Regions from separate parts of the Senegalia massiliensis genome, predicted to be linked through region 1. Evidence: riboswitches for the same ligand, from Rfam matches in the RefSeq annotation. Region 1 holds a riboswitch; the other holds the start of a gene.
The links. A riboswitch is a leader RNA that binds a small molecule or an ion and turns the genes downstream of it on or off. The one in region 1 is predicted to bind S-adenosylmethionine.
Positions count from the first base shown of each region.

Region 1 (12,282 bases):
CCTACTCCTAAGAATATTAAAATAATATATAGAGATGGTAGAGAAGAGGATTTATCTATAGAACAGGATAAACCAAACATGTATTATGAAGCGACAGAATTTATAGATTTAATAAAAAAGGGAAAAAATCAATCGGATATAAATTCATTTGAAAAATCAAGAATAGTTATGAATATATTAGAAGAATCAAGAAAACAAATGGGAGTAATATATCCTGCAGATAAATAATAAAATAAACTTCAAGAGTGCTAGAACTCTTGAAGTTTATTCACTTATAGTAATAAAACTTATTGTTTTATTATCACTTTTCAATGAATATTCTATTTTATATCCTTTTATATTTTCATATATTACACTTGTTATTCCTTCAAATTCAACTGGTTTTCTTTTACCATATTTATCATAAACTTTTTTTATACTATCTCCAGGTTTAATTTCATCTATAGAGTAAGTGGAGTTAGGTAATCCTATTGATGTAATTACTTTTGTACCAATTTCAGTAAATATAGTTATATTATTAAATGAGTAATAGTCAGATCCCTGATAGCCTCCTGTATCTCCAACTTCTTCAAACATTTCTTTAGCTTTATCAAGTGAATCGCCAATTCCTATTCCAATATCACTAAATATGTCTTCTAATTTATCTTCTTCTATAATTTTTTCTTGCTTTTTTGTAAAATCATTAGTGTGTAATACTAGAGAATCTTTTTCATTACCTTCTACAATAGTAGTATTAAGAGATTTAGCTATAAATTCAAAGGGGATTAGTAGTTCTGAATTTTTCTTATTTTGATCTTCTAATAAATACATTAGAATACTGTCACCACTTAAATCTTTATCATTTATAGAAATAGATTTAATATTTTTATCTTTATTTATAGCCACATATATTTTAGTTGAATTATTTATTGCAGTAATGCTTAAATCTTCTTCTGTTTCATTTAATTCTATTTCAAAATCTAATAATTTATATGAAGATATAAATGGAAGTAATATATTTCCTTTATCATTTTTCAAAGGTTTTTTTGCTATGGTATTACTTAAGTCTAGAAGATTATCATTTAAGAATATTTTCATATTAGATTGTACTAAATTTTCTGTATCATATAAAGGATTTACTTGTTGTTGTTCTTCTACAATTTGCTGTTCATTAACTTGATTATCTTCCTTAGTTTTTACATTTTCTTCTGAATTTTTATTGCTGCATCCAAAAGTAAATATTAAAGAAGTTGAAACGATTAAAATTAAAGTATATTTATTCATATACATCTTTTGCCCCCATATTTATTAAAATAACTGTATTATATTAAAATAATACCATAAAACTTATTATAAATCATTATATATTTAGAAAAATGTCGAATGTTGTTGGATAAAATTGTAGTTAAATATTTAAAATATTGTATACAAATCCCCCTCTTAGGGTATATAATGTATACTAAATATGCTTTAATCACAATTCAAATTTATCAGAATTATGTCAACTAGGGAGGATTAAAATGAATAGACATCTTGGGATATCCGTCGACCATATGGATTTGAATTTTGTCCTACAAAATAATATAAATTGGATACAAATTTCTAATAAATTTTCTAGTGCAAAAGATATTACATCGCTTTTAAAAGTTTGTCAGGAGCATCCTCTAAAAATAAGTTATATGTTTCCAGTATTTAATCAAAATAATCCAGAAATGATTTTCTTTTTAAGTAATGAAAAGAGACTTAGAGATGCTACTATGGAAATATTAGAAGAGAATTTAAGTATGGCTAAGTCACTTCCAACTGAACATGTAGTAGTAAACTTAGTATCTCATTTAATAACTGATATAGATAAATCATTAATTGATCAAACAATAGTTGAATTAGAAGACTTAGCTTACAAGTATGAAATGCCAATACTTATACATTTAGAAGACTATAGTTTATTTGAAAATTCAAATAAAATTAAAAATATAATGGATTCAACAAGTTTAAGATTATCAATTGATATAAATAAATTTTATAGATTTACTTCAATAAATAAATTAAATTTTAAAGCTGAATTAAATTCTATTATACAATATGTGAAACTTATAAACATAACATTTGATATAGATTATTTAATATTGCAGGATACTTTAAATTATATGTATGATAAAATATCAAAGATCCCTATAATAATTAAAACAAGGAATAAAAACCAAAAGCAACAAATATATCATAAAGTAAAAAGTATTAGAGGAATTGTAGTAAAATAAAAGATATTTGATTAAAGGGATAAAAGTCCCTTTAATCAATAAATCTACCTAATATATCATTTAATGATATGATTTCATCTTCAGATAGTTTTTCCTTAAATAAGTCATGTATTTCTTTTTGCTCTTTAGAAGTTAAACCATTTTCTAATATCTTTATAAGTTTTATGCTATTTATAGTTCCTAACTTATCTATTATTTTATTTAATGTATTTTTATCTTCTTTAGATAAATTATTTTGAATTTCTTTTATATTTAAATCTTTAATAGTGTTATCTCCTGATAATCTATGTTCAAATTGATTTAATTTTGCTCTTTTTATACCTTGTTTCAATTGATTTATAAGAAATTCTTGAGTTTTTTTATCGTAGTCTGTACTAAATTCTATATGAGATAATAATTCATCTTTTTTCCTAATTATATTTTTTGAAAAAGTTTCAGTATTATTATCTTCAATATTTATTTGTGTTGGTTCATTTTCTTTTTTTTTAGTATTTTCTTTTATTTTTTCTATTTCACTTTCTTGTTTTATTTTCTCTGTATTTTGTTTTAAATTTTGAGGTAATTTAATTTTATGTATTCCATTATAATTAATATGATGATTTTTTGATAGCTCTATTTTGTCATATATCATTAATGATACAGAAATAAAAGTGAAAAATAATATTATAAACGTATAAAAAATCCTTTTTATATTCATATATATTCCTCCAGTCTTATATTATTATTGACCGATTTGGAATAGATATACTTTTGAAAAATAAGGTAATTTCGTAATATATATTTAACATAGAAAGATGTTTTTTGAATATATATGGGGTATATATAAATATAACTTTTTATTTACAGGGGGGTTAATTGAGTTAGCATATTAAATGCTTTAACAAGGTTAGGAGTGGGATAAATGGTAGTATCATTTATAGATGAGAATAAAAATTTGAAAGAAGAAATAGAGGTATTAAGATATAGGCTTCACCAAGCCATAATGGAGGAAAAAAGTAGAAGAGAAATATTAAAATTAAGTGAGAGATTAGACAGAATGATAAGTCTATATTATAGAAAGAAATAAAATAAGCAAGATAGAGCGTTTGATCTATCTTGTTTATTTTATTCTATTTCTTAAGAAAATCTTAAATTATGATTAAAATAGTTTATTCTAAACATTCTATAGTGTATAATAATATTTGAATAATTTATAAGGAGAATTTTATGTGGGAATTAATTGATTTATTAAAAAGGGAACTAGCGGTTATAATAGTTGGTGCTACACCTATATTTGAACTTAGAGGTGCAATACCACTTGGTGTAAGTATGGGGTTTACACCAATTCAAAGTACTATATTATCTATAATAGGTAACATATTACCTATTCCATTTTTACTTTTACTGTTAAAACCAATATTTAAATTTTTAAGAAGGTATGATAAGTTTGATAGGATTATAGAATGGATAGAAAATAGAACTCTTAGAAGAAGTAAAAGAATGAAAAAATATACTTTACTAGGATTATATTTACTTGTGGCAGTACCACTTCCTACTACTGGAGCTTATACTGGTTCTTTAGCAGCATCTTTATTTAATATAAGATTTAAATTTGCATTTCCAACAATTGTAGCTGGTGTAATTACAGCAGGGGTTATAATGTATATATTAAGTTCAATAGGAGTAATGGTACTTGTATAATAAAAATTAATTGACTAATAATAAATTATATGTTAATATTTATATGTTAATTTAATAATTCTTGATTGCCTTATCAAGAGTGGTGGAGGGATAGGCCCTATGAAACCCGGCAACCGGTGAAAAATCGGTGCTAAATCCTACAAAGCAAAAGCTTTGGAAGATGAGGAAAATGTGAAATTATACCTCTTCTTTTAGAAGAGGTTTTTTTAATTAGGAGGGAAAAAAATGAGAAAATGGCTTTTTACGTCAGAGTCTGTTACTGAAGGACATCCTGACAAAGTTTGTGATCAGATATCAGATTCAATTTTAGATGCTATATTAAAAGATGATCCAAATGCTAGGGTTGCTTGTGAAACTACTGTAACTACTGGTCTCGTACTTGTATCTGGTGAAATAACTACAAATACTTATGTAGATATTCCAAAAGTAGTTAGAAAAACAGTTGAAGAGATAGGATATACTCGTGCAAAATATGGATTTGACTCTGAAACTTGTGCTGTACTTACTTCTATTGATGAACAATCTCCTGATATTGCTATGGGTGTAAATGAATCTCTTGAAAAGAGAAAAGGAGAAAATGGAGAAGAACTACCTCATACAGGTGCAGGAGATCAAGGTATTATGTTTGGTTTTGCTTGTGATGAAACAGAAGAATTAATGCCACTACCTATTTCACTTGCTCATAAATTAGCTAAAAGACTTTCTGAAGTTAGAAAGAATGGAAGATTAGATTATCTTCGTCCAGATGGAAAAACTCAAGTTACAATAGAATATAATGATGACAAACCTGTAAGAGTAGATACTATAGTTATATCTACTCAACATAGTTCAGAAGTAGACTTAGAAACTATAGAAAAGGATTTAATAGAATTTGTAATAAGAGAAGTAGTGCCAAATGAATTACTAGATGATGAAACTAAATATTTTATTAATCCAACAGGAAGATTTGTAATAGGTGGACCACAAGGTGATGCAGGACTTACTGGAAGAAAGATAATTGTAGACACTTATGGAGGTTATTCTCGTCATGGTGGAGGAGCATTTTCAGGTAAAGATGCTACGAAAGTAGATAGATCGGCATCATATGCTGCAAGATATGTAGCTAAAAATGTAGTAGCAGCAAATCTTGCCAAAAAATGTGAAGTACAACTTGCATATGCAATAGGGGTAGCAGAACCTGTATCTATAATGGTAGATACTTTCGGAACAGGTAAGATAGAAGAAGAAAAAATAGAAAAGTTAATTAGAAAACATTTTGATCTTAGACCTGCAGCTATTATAAAGAATTTAGATTTAAGAAGACCAATATATCGTCAAACGGCAGCATATGGACATTTTGGAAGAACTGATATTGATTTACCTTGGGAAAAAACAGACAAAAAAGAGATATTAAAAAAAGAAGGATTAAATAAGTAACAAGAATTAATATTAAGACATATAATATATAATAAATCAATCCATTATAGGGGTGAGAAAATGATTTATGTATTATATGTCTTTGTTTATGTGTTTTTTATATATGGTGTAATAGAATTCATAAGAAATATATATATAGGATTTAATATTCCAAAAAATACTCACCCTATAAAAATAGTAGTAAAAAATGAGAAGAGTTTAGAATATACAATACTGAGTATAAAGGATAGATTTAGTCCTATTACAATATGTATAGAAGAAGAAAATACTAAAATAATGGATATGATAGATGTTTTAAAAGATGATTATGAAATAAAAATAGAATATTTAAAATGAAGCATTTTTGAAAACTCCCTCAATTTAATATAAAAATCCCCTTGAAAGCCTGCTTAAGAACATTAGTTCGGTAGTGGGCTTTTTTTATTGTGTGTGATTTCATTAAAGTCACTATTAAGCAATTTTAAAATTAAAATGTATTATATATTTAACCGGTAATCAAGATGAGTACTCATCAGTATGAGGGATGAATATGTATGGTAAAATAGATGATTTAGTAAAAAAAGCAAAATTAGGCGAAAAAGAAGCAAAGATGGAGCTATTAAAAAGTTATAAACCTCTCATTTTAGCTCAAATAAAAAGATATTATTTTGAAAAAGAAGAAATAGATGATTTAATTAGTGAAGGATATGAGGTGATTTTAAAAGGAATAGATAAATTTGACTTTTCAAAAGGAGTTTATTTTTCTGGATATATAAATACTATTTTGAGATATCATTATTTAGATAAGCTTAAATCTAAAAAATATGTATTATCTCTAGATAAAAAAATTTCATCAAAAGATAGCAATATAAGTTTGATTGATACATTAGAATCAGAAACTGATATAGAGAAGGAATATTTATATAGGGAATTAAATGATGAATTGATTAAAAATATAGAAAAATTAACTATACGTCAAAAACAAATAATAGTTATGTTTTATTTAAGAAGAGTTAATATAAATGATATATCAGATAGATTAGGAATTTCCTATAGAACAGTTATAAATACAAAAAAGAATGCATTAGAAAAATTAAAAAAATTATATAGTAAAAACTAATTATCACTTCTATATTTGTATTGTAGGCAAGAGAGGAGGTGATAATCATGGCAGTAAATACAATACTAAAATCAAGTAAAGTAAAATTAGAGCTTCAAAATGGTTTAGATGAAAATGGCAAAGAAATTATAAAATCTAAAACACTTTCATCAGTTAAAACAGATGCAACTGATGAAGGAATTTATGACAGTATGGTTTCAATAACAGGACTACAACAGTTACCACTTACAGCAGTAAAGAGAATTGATGAAAAAGAAATTGAAATGGTTTAATTCATTAAAAGTAGAGTATAAAGATTGGAGGTGAATATGTTGAGCAAAAAACTAGAGTTAATATTTAAAAATACAATGGATAGAAAAACTAGAATATCCTTAGATGATCCAAGAGAAGATTTAACAGAAGTAGAAATAACTTCAGCGATGAATAACATTATAACCCAAAATATATTTGAAACAACTGGAGGAGATTTAGTATCTATAGCTGGAGCTAGAATAATTACAACACAAATACAAGATTTTTCAGTTTAATCTAAAGGGTGGACTAAAGTCTACCCTTTTTTACAATCAATTAAATTAAAAGAGAGGTAATTTAAAATGGAGATAATATTTAGTCAAATTGCAAATTTAGGTTTTCCTATAGTTGTATCTGTATTTCTTTTAGTTAGAATAGAAAGCAAACTTACAGATATTACTTCTAGTATAAACCAACTTACAAAGGCTATAATATCAAAAACAAAAGAGGAAGTCTTATGACTTTCCTCTTTTGTTTGACTATTCCGCTCTCCTATAATAAGGCCACATGCTGCAATTAAAAGTAAAACTAAAAAGAATAATAACACTAATATATTGTTTTTAATTTGTGCCACCTCTTTCCTATATATATGATTATTCTTTCCTAAATATAAAACAAATATACAAATTCTTAGAAAAGCATTTACAAGAACAAGTGTTCGGTGATATAATGTTTTTAATATAACAATAAGGGGAGATATAAATGATAGAGATTGATAAGATACTAATAAATAAGATTATAGCAATACTTCCAATTTATTTAGACACAAAAGGAAATTCCACAAAAATAATTATTGAGAATAAAGAGGACATGTTTATTTATTCTAGAACTATCAGGGTTCTAAAATCCATAGCTGGATATTTCACATTAGATTTAAGAAAAGTAAGAAATGAATATGGAAAAATTATAGAATCAAAAAATATGGTACCAATACCCCTTACAAAAAGAGATATATTGATACCTATGAAAACGAGAAAACCTATATCTAAAAATGATGGCTCAATAGGTTATTTTAATTTAAAATATATAGAAGATATTTTGAAAAAAGATGAAGATATTTACATAAAATTTATTACAGAAAGAGAAATAAAAGTGTTAAATACTGAAAGAACAATAATAAAACATATAAACGATGGGAAACTAGTAAAACAATCCTATAAAGAAAAGTTGGATTCACATATAAAAGAACAAAATGTAAACTACAACACTCCTGCAACTAAGGAAGATATTGCACTTTTAATTAGAGAACTTGTTGATATTAAAAAAAGACTATGACTTTTTATTATGTTATAATGTATAGATAAGAATGTTCGGAGGGTTTTAAATTGATATCTATAAAAGGTTCAGTAGAAGAAATAATATTTAAAAATGATTCAAATGGATATATCGTTGCAATACTTGAAACTGAAGATGATATAATTACAATAGTGGGATATATTCCTATATTAAATATAGGAGAAACTATAAAAGTAGAAGGAAATTGGGAGCATCATAAAACTTTTGGTCAGCAATTAAAAGTAGAAAATTATGAACCTGTAGTACCTGCTACACTTAATGGAATAATTAATTATTTAGCTTCAGGGTTAATATCAGGTATTGGCCCTAAAACTGCAGAAAAGATAGTTGAGAAATTTGGAGAAAATAGTTTAGATGTAATTCAATATGATCCACAAAAGTTAAAAGAAGTGGAAGGAATAGGAAGTAAAAAAGTTAAAAAGATCGCAGAATCTTTTAGTGAACAAAGAGAACTTCGTGATGTTATGTTATTTTTACAACAATATGGAATTAGTTCAAAATTTGGAGTAAGAATATATAAAAAATATGGAAATAAGACAATACAGAAGGTAAAGGAGAATCCATATAGATTATCAGAAGAAGTATTTGGCATAGGGTTTAAAATGGCAGATAAAATAGCTATGGAAATGGGTATAGCTTTTGACTCTGTTTATAGAATAAGAGCAGGGATAAAATTTGCAATTATGAAGTTTACCACTGAAGGTCATACATATATGCCAAAGGAAACACTTGTTAATAAGTCAAAAGAAGTGCTTTCCATAGATGAAGAGATAATAGACAATGGAATAACTCAAATGGCTATTGACAATAATATAAAGCTTGAAAACATAGACGGAGAAATAGTGGTATATTCTATACCTTTTTATACAGCAGAAGCAAATGTAAGTAAAAAATTAATAGAACTTTCAAATGTGGAATTAAATGATTTAGATATAGATGTAGATAATCAAATAAATGAAATAGAAAATGAAGAAGGTATAAAACTAGCTGGTAGACAAAAAGAAGCTATAGAACAATCTATAGATAATGGAGTTTTAGTAGTTACAGGTGGTCCTGGAACAGGAAAAACTACTACAATAAATAGCATAATAAAAATATTTGAGAAAAAAGATTTAAAAGTAACCCTTGGAGCACCTACTGGAAGAGCAGCTAAAAGAATGAGTGAAGCTACAGGAAAAGAAGCTAAAACTATTCATAGATTACTTGAATATTCATTTGTAGATGAAGAAATAGGGATGGCATTTGGAGTAGATGATGGTACTCCTATGGAAAGTGACGTAGTTATAATAGACGAAGTATCAATGGTAGATATACTTTTAATGAATCATTTATTAAAGGCAATTATGCCAGGAACTAGACTTATACTTGTAGGTGATGTAGATCAGTTGCCATCAGTTGGAGCGGGAAATGTACTTAGAGATATAATAGATTCAAAACTTATAAAAATAGTAGAATTAGATGAAATATTTAGACAAGCAAAGGAAAGTATGATAGTAGTAAATGCTCATAGAATAAATAAAGGAGAATATCCTCATTTAAATAAAAAAGACAAAGATTTCTTTTTTATGAAAAGAAATAATCCTTCTCAAATAGTAGATACCATACTTGAACTAGCCTATAGAAGACTTAGGAAGTTTAATGGATATGATCCAATAAAAGATATCCAAGTACTATCCCCAATGAAAAAAGGAGATGCAGGAGTAAATTCATTAAATAATAGTTTGCAGGCTATGTTAAATCCTAAATCTAAAATTAAAGCTGAAAGAAAAATAGCCGATACTATATTTAGAGTAGGCGATAAAGTAATGCAAATAAAAAATAATTATAATAGCGAGTGGGAGATAATAGAAAATGGTAAGTCAGTAGAAAAAGGAAAAGGAGTTTTTAATGGTGATTTAGGAATTATAACAAAAATTGATCATGAGGAATCAGAATTAATAGTAGAATTTGATGACAAAAGAGTAGTAGTATATCCATTTAGTGGATTAGATGAACTTAGACTTGCATATGCTACTACAATTCATAAATCTCAAGGTTCAGAGTTTCCAGTAGTTATAATTCCAATACTCTGGGGTCCACCAATGCTTCTTACAAGGAATTTACTATATACAGGAATAACACGTGCTAAAGAATTAGTAGTACTTGTAGGAATGGAAAGATATTTAGCTATGATGATAAAAAATAATAAAATTACCACAAGATATTCAGGGTTATCTAAAAGATTGAATGATATGTTTAATGTATATATGAGAGGTTAAATATGAAAATATTAGATAGAATATCAGAGCTTATTTATCCAGAAAAAAATATATGCTTTATATGTGATGAATATGAAGATGCTATCAAGAATCATTTATGTATTGAATGTAGAGATAAATTGGAGTTTCTAGAACAAACAATATCAGAAGATATAGTTTGTCCTCTTCGTTATACAGATGGTATAAGAGAAATAATATTTAAATATAAATATGGTAAAAATCCTTATTTATATAAAATGCTAGGACCATTATTGTTAGAAGAATTCATAAAACGAAATATAAATGATATTGATTTAATAGTGCCTATTCCAATGACAAGGAGAAAAAAGTCTAAAAGAGGATTTAATCAGTCAGAATTACTTGCAAAGTATCTTTCAGAAAAGTTAAATATAGAATTAGATACTAGAAATTTAGTCAAATTTAAAAAGACAAAATCTCAATCAGGATTATCAAAATCTTTTAGACGGGTAAATATAAGGAGAGCATTTAAAATAATAGATAAAGAAATATTTGCTGATAAAAATGTACTTATAGTAGATGACATTATAACTACAGGAGCTACATACACTGAGGCAAAAAGAAATATAATGGATGCTAATGCTAAAAAAACTTATCTAATAACAATAGCAAGTGGTAGGGATATATAAGGAGGAGAATAAATGAATATAAAAAATTGTAAAAAATGTGGAAAAATATATAATTATGATGGGTTTAATATATGCTATCACTGTAGACGTAAAGAAGAAGAAATGTTTTTTACTGTTCGTGAATATATTTATAGTAATAATAAAGCAGATATTAGAGAAGTATCAGAAGCAACAGGAGTTTCTACAAAGAAGATATTGGAATTTTTAAGACAAGGAAAGCTTGAGATAAAAGAAGGAAGTAATTTGATACTTGATTGTGAAAGATGTTCTAAACCTATAAAAACTGGAAAGTTCTGCAATCAGTGTGCAAATGAAATAGAAAAAGAATTAAAAGGAGCACTAAAAAAAGATAATGTAGATAATAGTAAACAAAATAGTTATAGAACAGGAAACAAATTAAACGTAAAAAACAGAAGATAAATAGTATTAAAGTTAAACCTCAACTTTGCCGATAATATATATAGCGATGCAAAGGTGAGGTGTTTTTATGAAAATATTTAATAATAATATAAATAAAATACAGAGTGCATATAACAAAAATAAAACGAATATTGATAAAAGTTCAAAAGTAGATAAAAAAGATCAATTTATAATATCAGATCAAGGGAAAATGATTCAAAAGGCAGTTAAAATGGCAAAGGATTCTCCAGATATTCGAAAAGAAAAAATAGAAAAAATTAAGACACAAATGAAAAATGGAAATTACAATATTGATTCAAAATTAGTAGCCCAAAAGATATTAGAAGATATAAACATGAGAAAAGGCTAATGGAGGGTAATATGAAAGAATTAGTTGACGTATTAATAAAGGTATTAGATGAAGAAGTAGTAGTATATAGTAAATTACTTAAAAATTTAGATGAAAAAACCCAGGTATTAGTAGATGGAGATATAAAAAAATTAGATGAAATCACTAAAGAAGAACAATCTATAACTGAAACATTGGTGAAACTTGAAAATTTGAGAGAAAAAGTGCTTTTTAATATTGCTCATAAAAAAGAAAAAAGTGAACTTGATGTGTCTCAGATTTTAGAATTTATAGAAGGACAGGAAAAAGAAATATTAGAAGAAAAAAGAAATAAATTAGTAAATATATTAGAAAAAATAAAAGAAAAAAACGTACTTAATTCTAGACTAATAAAAGATTCACTTGATTATATAAATTTAAATATAGATTTATTTACAAATAGAGATAGTAATTTAACATATGGCAAAGGTAAGAAAAATGAACAAACTGCAAGCTTTTTTAATAAGCAAGCATAGAAAGGGGATAAAAAATTGTTTCAAGGATTATCATCAGCAATATCAGGATTATATACAAATAAAAAAGCATTAGATACAGTCAGTCACAATATAGC
Region 1 is NZ_QXXA01000011.1:165,710-177,991, reverse strand. It holds gene D3Z33_RS11220 (Gfo/Idh/MocA family oxidoreductase) at 1-228, shown strand, start outside; gene D3Z33_RS11215 (hypothetical protein) at 265-1,269, opposite strand; gene D3Z33_RS11210 (hypothetical protein) at 1,500-2,237, shown strand; gene D3Z33_RS11205 (hypothetical protein) at 2,269-2,934, opposite strand; gene D3Z33_RS11200 (aspartyl-phosphate phosphatase Spo0E family protein) at 3,139-3,303, shown strand; gene D3Z33_RS11195 (COG2426 family protein) at 3,444-3,917, shown strand; SAM riboswitch class I at 3,985-4,084, shown strand; gene metK (methionine adenosyltransferase) at 4,143-5,333, shown strand; gene D3Z33_RS11185 (hypothetical protein) at 5,394-5,669, shown strand; gene D3Z33_RS11180 (sigma-70 family RNA polymerase sigma factor) at 5,863-6,432, shown strand; gene D3Z33_RS11175 (DUF1659 domain-containing protein) at 6,480-6,704, shown strand; gene D3Z33_RS11170 (DUF2922 domain-containing protein) at 6,741-6,959, shown strand; gene D3Z33_RS11165 (YvrJ family protein) at 7,026-7,184, shown strand; gene D3Z33_RS11160 (competence protein ComK) at 7,426-7,998, shown strand; gene recD2 (SF1B family DNA helicase RecD2) at 8,049-10,277, shown strand; gene D3Z33_RS11150 (ComF family protein) at 10,280-10,924, shown strand; gene D3Z33_RS11145 (MerR family transcriptional regulator) at 10,937-11,344, shown strand; gene flgM (flagellar biosynthesis anti-sigma factor FlgM) at 11,412-11,693, shown strand; gene D3Z33_RS11135 (flagellar protein FlgN) at 11,705-12,187, shown strand; gene flgK (flagellar hook-associated protein FlgK) at 12,203-12,282, shown strand, end outside.

Region 2 (12,282 bases), on a different contig from region 1:
TAATATTAATATAGGTGTATCATTTATTCCTGAATTTCTTAATTCTATAGCTTCAGACAATGTAGCTACAGCAAGCCTATCTGCACCATTCTTCAGAAAAGTTTTAGATGCTTCTGCTGCATCATGACCATATCCATTGGCTTTTACAACTGCTGTTATCAAAGTATCCTTTTTAACTATATTTTTTACTTCTTTCATATTATGAGCTAAGTTGTCTAAGTTTATCTCTACCCATGTAGGTCTTGTGTTATTTAAATCTAGCAATTAATCACCTCTTATAAATTATTCAAATAACATATCTTCTGTTAGTGTAACATTATAGTTTAAGTTCTCATATTTAACTTCTACATTTTCTATTCCATTGATGTCAGTTATTATCATTTTATTTGGTTTAAAATCTTTTTTTGAAAACCATATCTTTTGATTTCTTCTTTTAGCACTATTTCCTGGTAATTCTAAGTTAATAATTAAAAAATCTTTATCACTTTCCATTTCAATTTTTTCAGAAGTCTGAATAAGCTCTAAGAAATATCCTATAAATAATGTACTATATTGTTCAATTTTTTTTCTTTCTAAAACAATTTTTGTTTTATCAATATTAGGATATATTAAATGTAAATTTTTACCATCAAAATATATTTCTTGTTTTTCATCTAAATATTTAATCCTATATTTTTTAGGCTTAGAAAATATATGCTTAGCAGAATATTTTTCTTTCCCTTTATTACTTTCTATAGATATATTTACATCTGCAGAATAAGTTTCTATATTATTTATAGTTTTTACTAGTTCATTAAATAATTCTTCATTTGTTGGATTTTTATTAGAGCATGATATAGTAAAAATAACTATCAATAAAACAATCACAACAAATAACTTATTCAATTAGTACACCCCTTTATTAAAGATGAGCTAAAATGTCTGATCTAGCTATTATTCCTTTTAATTTTCCATCTCTATCTATAACAGGAACTCTGTTAATTCTCCTATCTAACATAATATTTACTACTTTTCTAATTTCATCTTCTTCATAAACTTTAATTACTGGAGATGTCATAACATCTTTAACTTTATATGCAGCAGCCTTTCTTAATTCTTTTTCAAACTTTTTTACAGACTCAAGTAAAATAAATCCTCCTAATAATGGAACATACGACGGCATATTTACATTTTTGTCTCTAAATATTAAATCTGTTTCTGTTACAATTCCTACAACTTCTTGTTCCTCATTCACTACTGGAACTCCACTAATTTTATTCGTTATTAAAACTTTAGTCACATCTTCTATTATGTCATCTTCTGTTACTGTTATCACACTTTTAGTCATTATATCTTTAGCCTTCAATCAAACCCCTCCTATCTTTTATATTTAAATTTAAAATATTTATACCCCTTATTGTACCTACTATATCAAAATATATTAATATTCTTTAAATAGCCTGATATTTAATATATTATTCTTATATTCATACTTATTATTACATTAAGTTTTTATTTTGTAAGACCTCGTATAATATCTAATAAACTTTTATCTACAGGAATATCAAGTAATATTCCTAAAGTATATACTGCTCTATATAAAAAATATATAGTAATACCTATAAATAATACTATAAATATTAATTTTACTACTGTATAAACTTTTGTTTCTCGTTTTTGACCTTTCTTATCAAATTTAAGTAAAGGCCTTGTGAATATACTAGTGAATATCTCTATACCACTTATTATAAGCAAAAAAAACAATATTAAATCAAATTTCAAATTATCTCCTCATTTCTAAATAAAGCTAAATTTATAGCTACTCTAAGCTAATTAATTTTTCTCTAAAAAATTCTGATCTAACTTTTCAATTTCTTCTTTTCCAATCATATTATGTAAAAATGTATAAGCGTTGTTTATTTCTTCTTCGTAATCATTTTTATTTTCAATAAGTTCTTTTAATTTAATTCGCAATTCTTCTATTTCGTTATAAATTGGTACTAATTTTTTTTCCTTTATTTTTAAATCTTGATATGCTATCTTTATTGTTATATTTAATAGCTCAAAATTAGAATGTCTTATTTTACTAGGCATATTGTCTAATTCTATTTCCAGATTTTCTATTTCTTTATTTATTTCTAACATTTCACTTCTTGATAGTTCTAATTTACTTATAGAATTCTTGTCATTATTATTTACTTTATGAGATAAATTAACTATATCAACCATAATATCTCTTTTTTTATTTTGTAACTTTTTTAGATCACTTTTATATTTTCTTTGATTTCTCAAATGTTCTAATAATTCTTTTTTAGCATTTTGAATATCATTATTATCTAAATTCCCAAACATCTTTTTCCACTCAAAACTATTAACTAATAATGGTATATTATTTTTAGCCATAATATCATAATTTAATTTTATATCTTTAAATGACAATTTTATTCACCCCCAATTATATTATACTCCTTTTTCTTCAAAGTAAAAATAGTATAATATAACGAATTTAAAATAATTATTATACATTGTTTTCTAATTTTAGATTTTTAACATTTATTACTGATCAAATTTCCATAATAAAAAAAGAAGGATCTAAATAAAATTTAAATCCTTCTTTTTCTAGTAAATAAAAGGAATAAACTTAAATCTTTTCTCTTTCCAATGTATATACCTTTCCCCTATAACTTTTTCCATAATAATTTCTTCTTCATCCATTCTCATTTTAAGTATTCTAAACATAATAAATGCAGAGAAAATAAAAACTAAAAAATTTTCAGTATAAAGTGGTATTGATATTGTAAGCAAATATAATCCTAAATATAAGGGGTGCCTTAATATTCTATATGGGCCTTTAATTACTAAATCTTGGGTTTCGTCTACTTGCACATACCTTGAAAATTTTTTTCCAATTATGAATAATGACCAATACCTTAAAATCAATCCTAAAGAGTAAATTATTAATGCCACTACTTTAATCCATTTAATATAGATTATTCCTATATTAAAATAAGTCATTACACTATTAATAATAACTATAAGTAAAATAGTAACTAAAATCATATAAAATGTATCTTTTTTTATTTCATCCTTTCTATTAATCGAAGGATAAAATAAAAATTCTAATAACCATAAAACACTAATAATTATAAAAATATAATCAAATATACTTAAGCTCATAAAGCACCTCCTTATAATATATTTACCTCATATTGTAAAAATTAAACTTATTTTAAACCCATGATTCTTTAGTATTTTGTTCTTCTAATTGATTTGTATAAAGTTTATAATAATAACCTTTTAACTTTAATAGCTCATTATGATTTCCATGCTCTATTATCTTACCATTTTTAACTACTAGTATTTTATCTGCATTTATTATAGTAGATAATCTATGAGCAATTATAAAACTAGTCCTATTCTTCAAAACTTTTTCTATTGCATATTGTATTTTCTTCTCAGTTTCAGTATCAATAGACGACGTTGCTTCATCCAATACAAATATTGATGGATTAGATACTATAGCACGAGCAAAAGATACTAATTGTTTTTGACCAGTAGATAATTTACCTCCACCTTCACCAACTTCAGTATCATATTTCTTTTCTAATTTTTCAATAAATTCATGAGCATTTACTCTTTTTGCAGCCTCTATTATGTCGTTTTCACTTGCATTTTTAGAGCCATAACGTATATTTTCTCTTATAGTTCCACTAAAAAGATGAGGACTTTGAAGAACATAACCAATATTAGAATGTAACCAAGACAATGATCTACTTTTATAATCTACTCCATCAATCAAAATTTTGCCCTCAGTTGGTTCATAAAATCTACATGCTAAATTAACTATTGTACTCTTTCCAGAACCTGTTTCACCAACTAAAGCAACTGTCTCCCCTGCATTAATTTTTAAATTAAAGTTATCTAATACTTTTTCTCCATTTTGATATTGAAATGATACATTTTCAAACTCTATATCCCCTTTAATATTTTCCCAATTTTCTTCTTTAGGATTTAAAATGTCTCCATATTTTAATATAACATCTTTAGTATCTTTTATATCTGGAGTCATTTCTACTAATGATAATACTCTTTCAGCAGAAGCCTGAGCAGATTGTAGTTCTGCAAATACACGAGCTAATTCTCTAACTGGCTCAAAAAACAATGCTGTATAGGATAAGAATGCTACAAGTGTACCATAGGTAATTTCTCCAAAAACTACAGCTCTTCCTCCAAACCATAATGCAAGTCCAGTACCTATACTACCAAGAGTTAGCACTATTGGTAAAAATAAAGCCGAAAATATTGCAGCCCTTATGGATATCAATTTCATACTTGATGTATAATTTTTAAATTCTTTTAAATTTTCTTCTTCTCTAACTAAAGTTTTTGTAGTTTTAGCTCCAGATATTCCTTCACTAAATGCACCTGTAATCTGTGAATTTAGTTTCCTTACTCCTCTATAAGAGTTTAATATTTTATTTTGAAAATAAACACTTATAATAGCTAATACAGGAACAACAGAAAGTGTAATAAGAGCTAATTTAAAGTTTAAAACAAATAAAACTATTCCTACTCCTAACATAAATGTAAGTCCCCATGCAGAATCTACAATCCCCCAAGATATAGTTTCTCCCAATCTTCTTACATCAGAAGTCATTCTTGCCATAATCCACCCTATTGGTGTTTTATCATAATAAGTAAATGACAATTCTTGTAGCTTTTTAAAGCCTAATTTCCTTATATCATATTGAATTCCCATTTCTACTTTGCCTGCAACTGCAATAAAAGCACCTACATTTATAACTTGAATTAATATTAACACTAAATATATAAATGAAAAACGAATTAAACCATCTGTATTCCCTGGTACCACATAATTATCAATTGCCCTTTTTGTCATCAATGGAAATATTATATCTATAGCTGCTACACTCAGCATTATAAATCCTAATAAGTATAAATGCTTCTTATAATTTTTCATATATTTAAATATTCGTTTCCAAATACCTATATTTAAATTCTTACTGTATTCTTCTTCTTTAAAACCTGTCATATTGTCACCCCATTTTATACTATATTTTCTTTTTCAAAATTTTGACCATTTTGAATCTTAAATACCTTTTTATATAAACCATTTCTTTTAATTAATTGACTATGGTTTCCCATTTCAACAATTTTTCCATCTTCTAATACTATAATTCTATCTGCTTCAGCTACAGTAGTAATTCTATGAGAAATTATAAATGTAGTCACATCTTTTTTTCTCATTTTTAAAGCACTCCTTATTGTTAAATCAGTTTCTGTATCTACTGCACTTAATGAATCATCAAAAATTAATATTGGACTATCATTTATAATAGTTCTTGCTATTGCTATTCTTTGTTTTTGTCCACCGGATAAAGTAACACCTTTTTCTCCTACAGGAGTTTCGTAACCTTTATTAAAGCCTAATATTACATTGTGTATAGATGCAATTCTTGCAGACTCAACAATTTCATTCTCTTTAGCTTTTAAATTTGCAATACTTATATTATCTTTTATACTTCTTGAGTATAAGAATGGTTCTTGTAATACTATTCCTATATTTTTTCTAATCCATTTTTTATCTATATTTTTTAATTCTATATCATCAATCTTTATGGATCCTGAGTCATAATCATATAATCTAGCAAGTAAATGTACTAATGAGGATTTACCTGAACCAGTTTTCCCCATTATTGCAATTGTCTCACCTTTTTTCACTTTAAATGATACATTATTTAATGTTTTATTATAATTTTCATATGAAAAAGAAACATTATTAAATTCAATATTCCCATTTATTTTAGGCATAATCTCATGACTTTCTTTTTTTTCAATAGGATTTTCCAGTATCTCTCCTATTCTATCTAGTGAAACTAATGACTTACCTAAATCAGTTAAAATTCTACCTAATTGTCTTACAGGCCATAAAAGCATTCCTTCATATGTAGTAAATACAACTAATGTACCAAGTGTTATCTCATTATTAACAGTCCAATAAACTCCCAATATTAAAACAAGTGCAATTTGTATTAAGCTTAACAGGTCAGATAAAGCCCAATATCCTGCTAAAAGCTTAATTAATCTATAGGTTAAATATCTAAAGTTTTCATTCTTTTCATCAAATTTTTCTATTTCAAATTTTTCTTTTGAAAAAGCTCTTACTACCCTTACACCATTTAAATTTTCTTGAAGCACTGTTGATAATTCTGCTTCAGCTTCATCAGAAAGCTTAAATGCCTTTTTTACCATCAAAAAGAATATTACTGAAAAAGAAAATATTATTGGCACTACTGACATCGATATAAATGCCATTTTAACATCCAAAGAAAACATTATTATACCGATAAATATAATCATAAAAACTGCTCTTCCTATTTCTACAAATTGTATAGCTAAAAACTTTCTGATTGTATCTAAATCAGATGTACACCTTTGAATAAGATCTCCAGTTTCTGCCTTAACATGATAATTATAAGGTAAGTTTTGAATATGATCATATAATTTTTCTCTAATATTTTTAGCAATAGATTCTGCAGCACTATTTGACCACTTTCCTTTTGTGTATAAAAATATACCTTGAATTATAGTAAGAAAAATTAATGCAAATGCTAATATCCATAAATTTCTTTTAAGTACTACTACTCCTCCTATACTATTAATCATATTTACAATTATATTTGGCGCATCTATAGGATTATCACCAATAACTGAGTCAATTGAAATTTTTAATACTAAAGGGTTAATTATTGATGCCAATGTTGCAATTCCTATGCTTAATATAGAAGCTAGATAAAGCAACTTATTTCCTTTCATGAATTTCCATAATAATTTTAAACTATTCAATCTTTTCACACTCCTTGTTCATAAAAAAGGGCGATAGATTTATAAATCCATCGCCTTTAATACATAATCATTTTTATTTTCTGATAATTAGACATAAAAAAACCATAGATATCTACATACCTACAGATAAAATTAAGTTAATATTAGATATAACTTGTGTAGGTCGTATTATATTTAATTTTTATAAATTTATTCATATTGAGCATTTTCATTTTTACGACCTCCTTTAAGTTATTTACCAATATAATTATAATACAGTTTTTAGAAAATTTCAAGTATTTTTAAAAAATATTTATTTCAGAGTTTTTTCTATAGCTTTTTTTACTATATCATAACTAAAGCCTTTATATGTTAAATGTCTTGCTAATTTTTGGTAAACCTTATTTCTATCTTCCTCTTTTATCAATTTTACTTTTTTCTTAGAAAGAAATACTGCATTTTCTAATTCTAAATCATTATCCTCTAACTTAGAGATTTCTTCTTGAGCAATCCTTTCATCGATTCCTTTTTTTATTAGATCATAATATATCTTTCTTTTTCCAAAGTGACTTAAATTTCTCTTATCCTTTATAATAGAACTAGCTAAATTTTTATCATTTACTAGATTGTATTCCTTTAAATTTTTAATAACTTTATCAATTATATCTTCATTAAAATTATATTTTTTTAATTTGATATTTAAATTTTTTTCACTTTGTGGAGCTGCACTTATTATCTGTAATGCTTTGTTTTTGCACTTTATAAAGTCTTCCTTTAAAATCATTTCATCTAATATGCTTCTTTCAATATCTTTTCCAATATATAAATTCAATCCAAAACTTATTTCTTTCAATGTAGTTTTAAAATACTCCCCATCTATATATATATGAACTCTTTCTGTTGTTTTTTTGGAATCTTTAATATCTGTAATTTTAGGCATTTAATTTACCTCCCTATATCTATTAAAAATATTATCTCATAAATTTGTTCTAAAAAAAAGAATATTTCTTGTTGACATATAATAATTATAGATATATAATTGAAAACAATAAAAAAATATCGAAACTCTTATCTAGAGAGGTGGAGGGACTGGCCCTATGAAACCCAGCAACCAATGCATTATGCATAAGGTGCTAATTCCAGCGGCATATGCCGAAAGATGAGGGAGGAAAATCCTCTTTCATAGAGGATTTTTTTTATTAAGGAGGAAAATATGATAAAACTTAAAAATGTATATAAAGAGTATAAGACTAAAGATAAAAATATAGTAGCTCTTAAAGATATAAATTTAAATATTAAAAATGGTGAAATTTATGGAATTATTGGCCTAAGTGGTGCTGGTAAATCAACTCTTATAAGAACTATTAATAGATTAGAAAATGTTGATAAAGGGAATATTTATATAAATGATATTGATATTACTAATTTAAATAAAAAAGAATTATTAAAAACAAGAAAAAAAATAGGTATGATATTCCAGCACTTCGATTTATTGAGTTCAAAAAATGTATTTCACAACGTTGCATTTCCCTTACAAATTGCAAAAGTAGATAAGAATGAAATATCTAAAAGAGTAAACGACTTATTAGAACTTGTAGGACTGAGTGATAAAAAATATGCTTATCCATCGCAACTAAGCGGAGGACAAAAACAAAGAGTAGCAATAGCAAGAGCTCTAGCAAATAAACCTAATTTATTATTATCAGATGAAGCTACATCTGCACTTGATCCTGAAACAACAAAATCGATATTGGAACTTTTAAGAAAGTTACAAAAAACATTAAACCTTACAATCATTATGATAACTCATGAGATGGAAGTTGTTAAAAGAACTTGTGATAAAGTAGCTGTTATGGAAAATGGAGAAATTGTAGAGAAGGGTAATGTAGATGAAGTATTTTTCAATCCTAAAACAGATATTACTAAAAGACTTATAGAATCTATGCATAATGATGATATAGAAGAGTTAGATATTACTAATACTGAAAACTCCAAATTATTCAAATTAACTTTTATAGGAGAATCTTCAAAAAAACCTATAATATCAACAATAGCAAAAGATTTTAATGTAGAAATAAATATTCTTTCTGGAAATATAGATAAACTTATAAGCACAAGTGTTGGTAATTTAACCATACAAATAAATGGCAATCAGGAAGAAATAAATAAAAGCATAAATTTTTTAACTAAAAATAATGTGAAAGCAGAGGTGATAACAAATGAAAGAGATATTTGATCTTATATATACCCCCCTATTAGAAACATTATTTATGGTATCATTATCTTCTGTATTTGGATTTTTGCTAGGTTTTCCATTAGGGATAATATTATTTATTACTCAAAAAAATAGTTTAGTGCCTAATTTAAAATTAAATAGCATATTAGACTTCATAGTAAATATTGGAAGATCCTTTCCATTTATAATACTTATGTTGATATTATCACCTTTATCAAAATTAATTGTAGGAACTTCCATTGGAAATACAGCAACTATAGTTCCACTATCTATAGCAGCAGCTCCTTTTATTGCACGTGTAGTTGAATCTTCATTGAAAGAAGTAAGTTATGGAGTAATAGAAGCATCTTTATCTATGGGAGCTACTACAAGGCAAATAATATTTAAAGTTTTAGTACCTGAAGCTTTACCTTCATTAATATTAGGTATGACTTTAACTATTATAAATTTAATTGGCTATTCAGCTATAGCAGGAGCCATTGGAGCTGGAGGCCTTGGATATTTAGCAATAAGATATGGTTATTATGGTTTTGATGCAAGTGTAATGCTTATTGCAGTTATAGCCATAATAATATTAGTCCAAGGTGTACAATCTTTAGGTAATAAAATAGCATTTAAATTATTAGAAAATCGTTAGGAGTATGATAAAATGAAAAAATTATTAATCGTATTATCTTTAGTAACATTAATCTTTGTAGGATGTGGTAACGAGGCAGAGGAAAAAGAAGATGTAAGCACCTTAAAAATAGGAGCAACTCCTATTCCTCATTCAGAACTATTAAATGAAGTAAAAGAAAAGTTAGCAGATGATGGTATAACTTTAGAAATAGTTGAATTTACTGACTATGTAAAACCAAATTTAGCTCTTTCAGATGGTGAATTAGATGCAAATTTCTTTCAACATACACCTTATCTTGAAGATTTTAATGAAAAAAATGATACTGATCTAGTTGCCCTTGCAAAGATTCACGTAGAGCCATTAGGTCTATATTCTGACAAATATAAAGATGTAGAAAAAATTGAAAAAGGAAGTACAATTGCTATACCAAATGATCCTACAAATGGCGGTCGTGCTCTTTTACTTTTAGAAAATGAAGGATTAATACAATTAGATAAAGAAGCCGGTTTACTTGCAACAGAGAAAGACATAGTAGAAAACCCTAAGGAACTAGAATTTAAAGCACTTGAAGCAGCTCAAATACCAAGGTCACTTGATGATGTTGACTTAGCTGTAATAAATGGGAACTATGCTTTAGAGGCTGATTTGGTGCCTACAGAAGATGCTATACTACTTGAAGGAAAAGAGTCTCCTTATGCCAATATAATAGCTATAAGACCAGAAGATAAAGATAATAAAAATTTAGAAGTTTTAGTTAAAGCTCTTCAAAGTGATGAAATTAAAAACTTTATAGAGGAAAATTATAATGGTGGCGTGGTTACTGCATATTAAAAAGACTCCCTAGGGAGTCTTTTTAATATGATTTATAAAGTAAATTCTATAATTATATTAGGATCTAATACTCTAAATGTAAATGATTCTGTTATAAAGAATTTAACTTTTTCATTATCACTATTTTGATATCCTATAGACAGATCTTTTCCTATAGTCATTTCTAAATCTTCATGATTATATGGTAATAAATATGCTCCATCTACTACATGACTATATACAATTTCTGTTCCTAATAAATCTTCTAATCTTTTAAGTAATGGATAGCCCATACAATTTGCGTTTATTCTTTGGTATGCTTCTTCACCTACAACAAGAACATAAGGCTTACCAGCAAATGCTCTATTAAGTTTTATCATAGCTTGAGATACTGATTTTAATATATCATCTCCGCTATTACCAAAGTTCATTTTTTCTTGAGATGAAGCATCCTTAAGACCTTCTATCATTCCTTTTTTAAACCCATTAAAAATAGCTTTTTCTTCAAATAAAGCTATTTTTTTAGCAGCTTCTTCAAGATTATCTAAATCTACATCCTTTGCTCCTCTTTCTAAATTATCCATTTCCCATCTATTTAACTCAAACTCTACTCTAGATTCTACTAAAGGTTTTACTTTATATACCCCTGAGCATACTTCCTCTTCACATTCAATAGGCTCTAATCGTCCTTCTGAAATTGCATTGTACTCCCAACCTTTTGGTCCTGAAACATTAACTACTTTTCTTGCGGATAAATAATTTGAAAGTACTTCTTTTGCTCTTTGATCAATCTCTTGCCACATATTCTCTGATATAGGTGCTAAATTTCTTTTTAACATAACAATTCTCCTTTCAAAAAAATAAAATTAAATAACTAATATTATTTTAATTTTCCAATTCCTAAATCAGTATTGCTATCTTCTTCAGCTTCAGCTTTTTCTTCTACTTCAAGAATTGGATCATCAGTAAATAAATAAGTTCTTAATTCTTCATCCCATCCATCCATATTTCTTCTTAACCATTCTAATGTCATAGCTACATGTTCTATTTCTTCGTCTCTATTGTGTGCCATAACAGCTTTTAATTGCTCATCTGTAGCAGCAGCAACTCTTTGATGGTACCAATCTACTGCCTCTACCTCTTCTCTTAAACTATTTAATGCTCTAACACAATCTCTAGTATGCTCATCTAATAACTCCATTGGCTCATGATAATCCTTCATATTAAAATCCCTCCTAATATAATAAGTCTTTCCTTAACAAATATTACCCTGAATATTGTTTGTTAAACAAAAATCTATTTCAAAAAATCATTGTACATTTTCATTTATTAATCCCATTCTGTAAGCTGACAATAACTTTTTAAGATATTCTACTCTTTCTTCTAACTCTTTACCTTTATCAGTATCATATATATATTTTCTCTTATCCATTTTTTCAAGTAATTCTAATGTTGATAATATATCCTTTTCTTCTTTAATCGCTTTTATCTTAGACTCAAATGGTTCATGAGATGCAAGTCTAATTCCATATGAATTATATATTAATGTATACCCTGCAAGTCCTGTTTTTGATTGATATGTTTTTGAAAAACCACCATCAATAACTAGTAATTTACCATTAGCTTTTATTGGACTTTCTCCACTTGAAGCCTTTACAGGTACATGCCCATTTATTATATGGGATGAGTAAGGATTTAAATCAAATTCTTCTAATATATTATTTAATACATTTTCATTATCCCTAAACTTATAATATGGATCTTTTTTTTCAATATGTGTCATTTTATCCTC
Region 2 is NZ_QXXA01000015.1:60,914-73,195, reverse strand. It holds gene alr (alanine racemase) at 1-264, opposite strand, end outside; gene D3Z33_RS13410 (LolA family protein) at 283-885, opposite strand; gene D3Z33_RS13405 (CBS domain-containing protein) at 902-1,345, opposite strand; gene D3Z33_RS13400 (hypothetical protein) at 1,492-1,761, opposite strand; gene D3Z33_RS13395 (hypothetical protein) at 1,813-2,418, opposite strand; gene D3Z33_RS13390 (methyltransferase family protein) at 2,599-3,156, opposite strand; gene D3Z33_RS13385 (ABC transporter ATP-binding protein) at 3,209-5,032, opposite strand; gene D3Z33_RS13380 (ABC transporter ATP-binding protein) at 5,047-6,846, opposite strand; gene D3Z33_RS13375 (regulatory protein RecX) at 7,139-7,765, opposite strand; SAM riboswitch class I at 7,891-7,991, shown strand; gene D3Z33_RS13370 (methionine ABC transporter ATP-binding protein) at 8,039-9,061, shown strand; gene D3Z33_RS13365 (methionine ABC transporter permease) at 9,045-9,698, shown strand; gene D3Z33_RS13360 (MetQ/NlpA family ABC transporter substrate-binding protein) at 9,711-10,511, shown strand; gene D3Z33_RS13355 (family 1 encapsulin nanocompartment shell protein) at 10,544-11,329, opposite strand; gene D3Z33_RS13350 (ferritin-like domain-containing protein) at 11,371-11,712, opposite strand; gene D3Z33_RS13345 (fructose-1,6-bisphosphatase) at 11,800-12,282, opposite strand, start outside.
Region 2: it holds a riboswitch for S-adenosylmethionine, as region 1 does, so the genes downstream of both, D3Z33_RS13370 (methionine ABC transporter ATP-binding protein) here and metK (methionine adenosyltransferase) in region 1, are expected to answer to the same signal.